DNA from 2 places in the Arthrobacter sp. NPDC080086 genome. Region 1 is predicted to be linked to the other one. Evidence: riboswitches for the same ligand, from Rfam matches in the RefSeq annotation. Region 1 holds a riboswitch; the other holds the start of a gene.
What was found. A riboswitch is a leader RNA that binds a small molecule or an ion and turns the genes downstream of it on or off. The one in region 1 is predicted to bind glycine.
Positions count from the first base shown of each region.

Region 1 (4,671 bases):
CGGCACCAGCACGACGGGTGTCGCCATCCATAACGTCGCCAATGGCGATGTGGCCAAGGACAGCAAGGACGCCGTCAACGGTGGTCAACTGTTCGACGTCAAGAGCACGGCTGAGCAGGCTGCAAAGGCTGCCGCCAATTCTGTTCAGTACGACGCAGCCGGTGACACTATCACGCTCAAGAATCCGACTGGTGGCACTGGCCCAGTGCAGATCAAGAACGTGAAAGCGGGTACGGATGACACCGACGCCGTAAACTTCAAGCAGCTTAAAGACGCAGGCCTAGTGGGCAATGATGGCAAGCTGGCCAACGCCGTGACATACGACAGCGATAAGAAAGACAGCGTCACGCTGGGTGGCCTGAAGGACGACGGCACGGGCACCATGGTTCCTGCAACGGCGCCGGTCAAGCTGTCGAACATCGCCAATGGCGTGAATGCCAACGATGCCGTCAACTTCAGCCAGCTCAATGGCGTTGGCAGCGCACTGGGCGGTGGCGCTTCCTTCAACAACGGCGTGTGGACAGGCCCAACGTATTCGTTCCAAAACGGGGACAAGTACCATGATGTCGGCGGTGCACTCGACAACCTGGACAAGCGCGTTTTCAGCCTGGAAGGCGGCTCGACGGGCGGCGGCCAAGACAACCCCCGATTTGTCGGCAGCGGCGGCGGCGAAATCCGTGGCCCGAAAGAGGAGGCGCAGGCTACCGGCAACTACGCGACGGCAGCAGGTGCCAACGCGGTGGCGTCGGCGGCGAACAGCGTCGCCCTGGGCGCCAACTCGGTCGCAGACCGCGAGAACACCGTGTCCGTGGGTTCTGTCGGTAACGAACGCATCATCACCAATGTGAAGGCCGGCGTGAACGATACCGATGCAGTCAACTACGGCCAGTTCAAGGACGTCAAGGCGCAAGCTGACGCCACCCAACAAGCCGTGGGCAATTTGCAGAGCCAGGTCAACCAGATCGACGGCAAGGTCAACCGCGTGGGCGCCATGAACGCTGCAATGTCGACCATGGTGGCCAGCGCGGCCGGTCTGCAGACCGACAACCGCATGGCGATCGGCACGGGTCTGTATCGCGGTGAAACGGCACTGGCGATCGGCTACCAGCGCAAGATCGGCTCGCGCGCCACGGTAACGATCGGCGGCTCCACCGCTGGCGGCAAGGAGTACAACGTGGGCGTGGGCGCTGGTTTCGGCTGGTAACCCAACGGCGTTGATTGTTTGAAGTTTGCGGACGCGTACCTCACGGGCGCGTCCGTTTTTGTTTGCGCGCCGACTTGCACGTCGCACGCAATCGTTTGTGCCCCTCGCTTTCTCCGTTGGCGTTACACGGCTTACGCGCTGTTACACGACCGCAGTCAGCTTTGCGCCGGAACGCTTCGTTATAGACAGGACAGCGGCTGAATCGGTCAGCCGCCCACCGGAGGAAAACCATGAACCGCATCGTCAAAGTCCTGGCTGTCACTGCCGTCGCCCTGTCCGCCACCACTGGCGCCTTCGCACAAACGCAATGGCAGAAAGATCACCCGCGCCGCGCCGAGGTCAACCACCGCTTGGCCAACCAGAACAAGCGCATCCATAACGAGGTGAAGGAAGGCGAAATCACCAAGAGCCAAGCCAAGGCGCTGCACAAGGAGGATCGCCAGATCCGTCAGGAAGAGCGCGACATGGCCGCCCAGAACGGGGGCCACATCACCAAGCAGGAACAACGCACGCTGAACCAGCAGGAAAACCAGGTGAGCCGCCAGATCGGCAAGTGAGCGGCAACTGAGCCGCGTTTCCGACGACCCGCGATCGGCCGCACCTCGGGCTGGGCGATATCGACACGCCGCGCGAGGTGCGGCCAGTTTTTTGGACAGCGTGACCGCCAAAAAACGCCGCCGATTTGTCCTGATTGACAATCCCAGCCCCCTTCCGTACATTCCGCGCATCCATCCGGGAGAGCGCGCCAGCCACATCAGGTCTGTCGCCGCCGAAGGGGTAGCACCCGAAAACTCTCAGGCATCCAGGACCGGGTGGATCGGCCAGACATGCGTCTGACCGCACTCTGGAGAGCTGGCGCTGCACGACCACTGCAGGCGCCCACCGAAGGGGCTCACGAACCGGCGCGCACCGCTATGCGTACCGCGCTTCGCAATCTCTCAGGTACCAAGGACAGAGGGGCCATCTGCGCGGCTTGCATCTTCATGGCGTCACCATGAGGCATCAGGCTGCGCAGGTGGCCTTTTTGCTTTTCTGGTCCCGAATAACGCGCCACGCCGAGGCCACCGGCGGCGCCCAAGCCGAGAGATTCCATGACGCTCCAACACACGCCGCTCAATGCCATCCACCGCTCGCTGGGCGCCCGCATGGTCGACTTTGGCGGCTGGGACATGCCCGTCAACTATGGCTCCCAGATCGAAGAACACCATGCTGTGCGGCAAGACGCCGGTATCTTCGACGTCTCGCACATGTGCGTGGTCGACCTCACCGGCGCGCGCGTGCGCGACTTCCTGCGTGGGCTGCTCGCCAACAACGTCGACAAGCTGCAAACCCCGGGCAAGGCGCTCTACAGCTGCATGCTCAACCCCAAGGGCGGCGTGATCGACGATCTGATCGTCTACTTCTTCCGTGAAGACTGGTTCCGCCTGGTCGTGAACGCCGGCACCGCACCGACTGATCTCGAATGGATCGTCGCGCAGAACGAAGCCGCCGGCACAGGCGTGACCATCACCCCGCGCCGCTCCGATAACAACGCCGGCGCCGAGCCGCTGGGCATCCTCGCGGTGCAGGGCCCGAACGCGCGCGCCAAGACCTATGCCGCGCTGCCCGGCACGCAGGCCGTGGGCGAGGCGCTCAAGCCATTCAACGCGGGCTTTGTCACCGTCGACGGCGTGGGCGAAATCATGGTCGCGCGCACCGGCTACACCGGTGAAGACGGCTTTGAGCTGGTCGTGCCCGCCGCGCAGATCGCCGGCGTATGGGAGCGCCTGCTGCAGGCCGGCGTGCGCCCGGCAGGCCTCGGCGCACGCGACACGCTGCGTCTGGAAGCCGGCATGAACCTCTATGGCCAGGACATGGATGAGCACGTCTCGCCGCTCGACGCCGGCCTCGCCTGGACGGTCGATTTGCAAAGCGAGCGCGACTTCATCGGCAAGGCTGCGCTGCAAGCCGGCGGCCAGCGCGACCAGTTCGTCGGCCTGATCCTGCGTGACAAGGGCGGCGTACTGCGCGCCCACCAGAAAGTCATCACCCCCGCCGGTGACGGCGAGATCACCAGCGGCACCTTCAGCCCGAGCCTGTCGCTCTCCATCGCGTTGGCGCGCTTGCCCAAGGATGTCGCCATCGGCACCGACGTGCAGGTCGAGATCCGCGACCGCAAGTTGACCGCGACTGTGGTTAAACTGCCGTTCGTGCGCAATGGCAAGGCGCTGGTCAGCTGAACCCGAATTCCCATCATTCCAATCTTCCGGAGAAACCTTTCATGAGCAACGTCCCCGCCGATCTGAAGTACACCGAACACGACGAGTGGATCCGCGTTGAAGCCGACGGCACGCTGACCATCGGCATCACCGATTACGCGCAAGATGCGTTGGGCGACATCGTGTTCCTCGAGTTGCCGGACGCTGGCCGCACCGTCGCCAGGGACGAAGCGATTGCCGTGGTGGAATCGGTCAAGGCGGCTTCCGACATCTACGCGCCGGTGTCGGGCGAAATCGTCGCCAAGAATGAGGATGCTGTCGACGCGCCGGAGTCGGTCAACGCTGGTGCTTACGACGCGTGGCTGTTCAAGATCAAGCCGGCCAACGCCGACGACGTGAACGCCCTGATGTCGGCTGCGCAGTACGAAGCCAAGATCGGCTAAGCCGGTCCCCAAGCCGATGCGCGCTCAGACCTGCGCCGTGTCGGCTTTTTGCCTGAATTTCGAGCCCTTGCCATGAACGCTCCGCACCCCGCTTCCTCGGCGCTTGCTGCCGAACGCCCCACCCTGGCTGACCTGGAGGCGCGCGACGCCTTCGCACATCGCCACATCGGCCCGTCGGCCGACGAGCAAGCGCAGATGCTTGCCGCGCTCGGCTACGACAGCCGCGCCGCGCTGATCGACGCCGTGATCCCGCCCGCCATTCGTCGCCAAGACGGCATGCCGCTGGGCGAATTCACGCAACCGCTGACTGAAGAAGCGGCGCTGGCCAAGCTGCGCGGCATCGCCGGGCAGAACCGCGTGGTCAAGAGCCTGATCGGCCAGGGCTATTACGGCACGCACACGCCGGGCGTGATCCTGCGCAACATCCTTGAGAACCCGGCTTGGTACACGGCCTACACGCCGTATCAGCCCGAAATCTCGCAGGGCCGCCTGGAGGCGATGCTGAACTTCCAGCAGATGGTGATCGACCTCACGGCGATGGACATCGCCAACGCGTCGATGCTGGACGAAGCCACCGCCGCTGCGGAAGCGATGACGCTGCTGCAACGCATTGGCAAGTCGAAGTCGACCGTGTTCTTCGTGGCCGACGACGTGCTGCCGCAAACGCTGGAAGTCGTGCGCACGCGTGCCGAGCCGATCGGCGTGCAAGTGGTAACCGGCCCCGCTGCTGACGCTGCCAAGCACGACGCCTTTGGCGTGCTGCTGCAATACCCCGGCGCCAACGGTGCGCTGCTGGGTGATCTGTCGACATACCAAGCGCTGACCG
Region 1 is NZ_JBFBKP010000002.1:41,733-46,403, reverse strand. It holds gene AB0305_RS01360 (ESPR-type extended signal peptide-containing protein) at 1-1,204, shown strand, start outside; gene AB0305_RS01355 (hypothetical protein) at 1,435-1,761, shown strand; glycine riboswitch at 1,928-2,025, shown strand; glycine riboswitch at 2,039-2,169, shown strand; gene gcvT (glycine cleavage system aminomethyltransferase GcvT) at 2,296-3,423, shown strand; gene gcvH (glycine cleavage system protein GcvH) at 3,465-3,845, shown strand; gene gcvP (aminomethyl-transferring glycine dehydrogenase) at 3,918-4,671, shown strand, end outside.

Region 2 (4,671 bases), on a different contig from region 1:
GCTTGAGCGTGTGGACCGGGAAGACGGCCTGCTCGCGGGAGTAGGAACGGTCCCAGTCCGTGCTGATGGTCGCGGCCGCGGTGTGCGGGGCGTTGCGCAGCGGGCTGTGCTCGACGGTGAAGTCGCCGTGGGCGACCTGGTCGATCTCGGCGCGGATCGCGATCATCGCGGTGATGAACCGGTCGATCTCGCCGAGATCCTCGGATTCGGTGGGTTCGACCATCAGGGTGCCGGCCACGGGGAACGCCAGGGTGGGGGCGTGGAAGCCGTAGTCGATCAGGCGCTTGGCGACGTCCTCGGCGGTGACGCCGGTCTTGGCGGTGAGTTCGCGCAGGTCCAGGATGCACTCGTGCGCCACCAGGCCGCCCTCGCCGGTGTAGAGCACCGGGAAGGAGTCGTTCAGGCGGGCCGCGATGTAGTTGGCCGCGAGCAGCGCCGACTTCGTGGCCTCGGTCAGGCCCTCGCCGCCCATGAGCTTCACGTAGGCCCAGGAGATGGGCAGGACGCCGGCGGAGCCGTAGCGGGAGGCGGAGATCGGGGTGTTGTCAGCGCCGTTGGCCGGATCCGCCGCGTTGCCGGGCATGAACGGTGCCAGGTGGGCCTTGGCGGCGACCGGGCCGACGCCGGGTCCGCCGCCGCCGTGCGGGATGCAGAAGGTCTTGTGCAGGTTCAGGTGCGAGACGTCCCCGCCGAACTGGCCCGGCTGGGCGAGGCCGACGAGGGCGTTGAGGTTGGCGCCGTCGATGTAGACCTGCCCGCCGGCGGCGTGGATCGCGTCGCAGACCTCGCGGACGTCGGCGTCGTACACCCCGTGCGTGGACGGGTAGGTGATCATGATGCAGGACAGGGCGTCCTTGTGCTGCTCGATCTTGGCCTGCAGGTCGGCGTGGTCGATGGTGCCGTCGGAGTCGGTGGCGACGACGATGACCTTCATGCCGGCGAGCACCGCGGAGGCGGCGTTGGTGCCGTGCGCGGAGGCCGGGATGAGGCAGACGTTGCGCTGCTCGTCGCCGCGGGAGAGGTGGTAGCCGCGGATGGCCAGCAGGCCGGCGAGCTCGCCCTGGGATCCGGCGTTCGGCTGGATGGAGACCTGGTCGTAGCCGGTGATCTCGGTCAGCTGCGCTTCGAGGTCATCGATCAGTTCGCGCCAGCCGGCGGTCTGGGATTCCGGGGCGAACGGGTGGATGGAGGCGAATTCCGGCCAGGAGATGGCTTCCATCTCGGCCGTGGCGTTCAGCTTCATGGTGCAGGAGCCCAGCGGGATCATGGTGCGGTCCAGGGCCAGGTCGCGGTCCGAGAGACGGCGGATGTAGCGCAGCAGCTGGGTCTCGGAGCGGTGGGTGTTGAAGACCGGGTGCTGGAGGTAGTCGGAGCTGCGTTCGACGGCGGAGTCCAGGGCGAAGGCAGTATCCGTGCCTGAGGCAGGGTCGGCCACGCTCGCGCCGAAGGCGGCGACGACGTCGGCGACGATCGCCGTCGTCGTGGCCTCATCGGCGGAGATGCCGACAGTATCGGCGTCGATGGAACGCAGGTTGATGCCCTTGGCGTCGGCGGCGGCGATGATCTCGGCGGCCTTCCCCGGCACCGAGACGGTGACGGTGTCGAAGAACGAGGTCTGCAGCACGTCCAGGCCGGCGGCCTTCAGCGATGCGGCGATGGTCCGGGCGTGGCCGTGGACGGTCTCGGCGATGGCCTTGAGCCCGTCGGGGCCGTGGTAGACGGCGTAGAACGAGGCGACGATGGCCAGCAGCGCCTGCGCGGTGCAGATGTTGGAGGTGGCCTTCTCGCGGCGGATGTGCTGTTCGCGGGTCTGCAGGGCCAGGCGGTAGGCGGGGATGCCGGCGGAGTCCTTGGAGACGCCTACCAGGCGGCCGGGCATGGAGCGCTCCAGGCCCTTCTGGACTGCCATGTAGGCCGCGTGCGGGCCGCCGAAGAACAGCGGTACGCCGAAGCGCTGGGCGGAGCCGACGGCGATGTCCGCGCCCTGCTCGCCGGGAGGGGTGATCAGGGTCAGGGACAGCAGGTCAGCGGCGACGGTGACGAGCGCGCCGCGTTCCTTGGCCTCGGCGATCACGGCGGAGTGGTCGAGGACGCGGCCGGAGGCGCCGGGCTGCTGCAGCACGATGCCGTTGATGGCACCCTCCGGGAGACCCTTGGACAGGTCGGCGACCTCAACCTCGAAGCCGAGGGCCTCGGCGCGGCCCTTGACGATCGCGATGGTCTGGGGCAGGCAGTCGGCGTCCATGACGGTCTTGCCGTCGCGGGCGTCCTTATTTTTGTTGGCCCGGCGCATCATCAGCACGGCCTCGGCGACGGCGGTTGCTTCGTCCAGCAGCGAGGCGTTGGCGATCGGCAGGCCCACCAGGTCCTGGACCATGGTCTGGAAGTTCAGCAGGGCCTCGAGCCGGCCCTGGGAGATCTCGGGCTGGTACGGGGTGTAGGCGGTGTACCAGGCCGGGGCTTCGAGGATGTTGCGGCGGATGACGGCCGGGGTGACGGTGTCGTAGTAGCCCTGGCCGATCATCTGCACGGCGGTCTTATTCTTGGCGGCGAGCTTGCGCAGCTCGGCCAGGACCTCCACCTCGCTCAGCGCGGCGGTCAGTGCCAGGCCGGAGTCCTGACGGATGTCCTTGGGAACGGCGGTGTCAACGAGCGCGTCAACGGTGTCGTAGCCGACGGCCTTGAGCATGGTCTCGACGTCGGCCTGGCGGCGGGCGCCGATATGCCTGTCGACGAAGGACGTGGAGGCTGAGGTAACGGTCACAAGGAACTCCATAACTAAGGCGGCGCAGGGTACGCCGCAGTGATTCGGGTTCCTCCCCGCTCTGTATTGGACCTGAGAGTTTCCGCGGGACCCTTGGCGGGGTCCCGCTTGCACCGTCGGTGAGCGCGGCATCCCGGGGGACTTGTGGCGCGCTGCTTTCCAGAGTGGCCTCGCCGCGGCGGTACATGGGCCTGAGAGATTCCTGGGGAGGATTTGCTCCTACGGCGCCTGCGTGTACTACTGGCAGGACTCTCCCGCCGCAGATCAAAGGCATATTCAGTTGCTCGTGACCATGGTCACAGCATTCATTGTCCTACGCCGGAGCCCGCCTCCGCAAACTTCATTTCTCCCCGCCCGACGCTCCCTCACTTTCGGCGCGGTTTCCCGCGACCCTCCCTCACCTCCGGCTTACATTTCCACGACGCTCCCTCAGGTTCGGAGGTTAATTCCAGAAAGCCCGCTCACCCGACTTGCGGGTGCGTCCCTCAAATGAACGCCGGACGTGAGGGAGCGTCGGCCGGAGTGACGCCGGACGTGAGGGAGCGACCGCCGGAGAAGCACCAAATCTGAGGGAGCGTCCGCTGGAGTGACGCCGGACGTGAGAGAGCATCCGCTGGAGTGCCGCCGGACGTGAGGGAGCGTCCCGTTGAGTGACGCCGGACGTGAGGGATCGTCCACTGGAGAGGTGCCGGACGTGAGGGAGCGTCCTTAGGGGCGGAGGCGGTCGACGGCGGCGAGGAGGCTCTCGACGTCGTCGTCCACCGCCAGCGGCGTGGCACCCGCACTGCGGGCCAGCATGGCGTTGAAATACAGCCCGTCCCCCATGTAGAGCACAGCCTTGGCCATTCCGGGCCCGACGTCGGCGGCGAGCAGTTCCAGCCAACTGGCCTGCACACCGGCCATGCGGCGCAGGGTCTCGGCGTGCGCCACCTCGGCGAGCCGGGTGGCCGCGACGAAGACCCGGTCCAGGGCGGTATCAGCCCAGACCGAAGACCTAATGAAGTAGGCGGCGGCGCCCTCCGGCGCCGCGGCCATGGCGGCCAGGTCCTCGGCCAGCAGCCGGTCCAGCCGTTCCAGGAGGACCGCGATCATGGCCTCCTTGTTCGGGAAGTGGTACAGCAAGCCGCCCTTGGAGACCCCGGCCCGCTTTGCCACCGCGTCGAGGGTGGCGGCCCGCTCCCCCTCGGCAATGAGCAAAGATTCGAAGGCGTCGAGGACGGCCTCGCGGGCGACGGGTTTCCTGGGCATGGCTCCCATCATGCCCGGTGGGCGCCGGATTTCTTAACTATACCGTCCAGACGGTACAGTTATTCGGATGAAGACCTTGCTTCCTGATGCCGGGCATCCCGCGACGCGCTCCCGGGCGCCGTGGCGGGACTGGCTGGCGTTGTCGCTGCTGATGTTCCCGGTCCTCCTGGTGGCGGTCGACAACACCGCACTGACCTTTGCCCTGCCCGCGATCGCCCGGGACCTGAATGCCACCGGCGTCCAGCTGCTCTGGATGGTCGATGTGTACCCGCTGGTGCTCGCAGGCCTGCTGGTTGCGATGGGCAGCCTCGGGGACCGGATCGGCCGCCGGCGGCTGCTTTTCACCGGCGCAGCCGGCTTCGCGGCAGTGTCCGCCGCGACGGCATTCGCCCCCGGCCCCGAGTGGCTGGTGGCCGGCCGTGCGGCTCTGGGGTTCTTCGGGGCCATGCTGATGCCCTCCACGCTGTCGCTGATCCGGAACATCTTCCCGGAACCGAACCGGCGTCGCCTGGCGGTGGCCATCTGGGCAGCGGGCTTCTCCGGCGGCGCGGCCCTGGGTCCGGTGCTGGGCGGCTGGCTGGTGGAGCACCTCTGGTGGGGCGCGGTATTGCTGATGGCGGTTCCCATCATCGTGCCCTTGCTGCTGCTCGGGCCCTCCT
Region 2 is NZ_JBFBKP010000024.1:4,267-8,937, reverse strand. It holds gene gcvP (aminomethyl-transferring glycine dehydrogenase) at 1-2,764, opposite strand, end outside; glycine riboswitch at 2,934-3,031, opposite strand; gene AB0305_RS10390 (TetR/AcrR family transcriptional regulator) at 3,473-4,012, opposite strand; gene AB0305_RS10385 (MFS transporter) at 4,080-4,671, shown strand, end outside.
Region 2: another riboswitch for glycine. It lies ahead of gcvP (aminomethyl-transferring glycine dehydrogenase); the one in region 1 lies ahead of gcvT (glycine cleavage system aminomethyltransferase GcvT).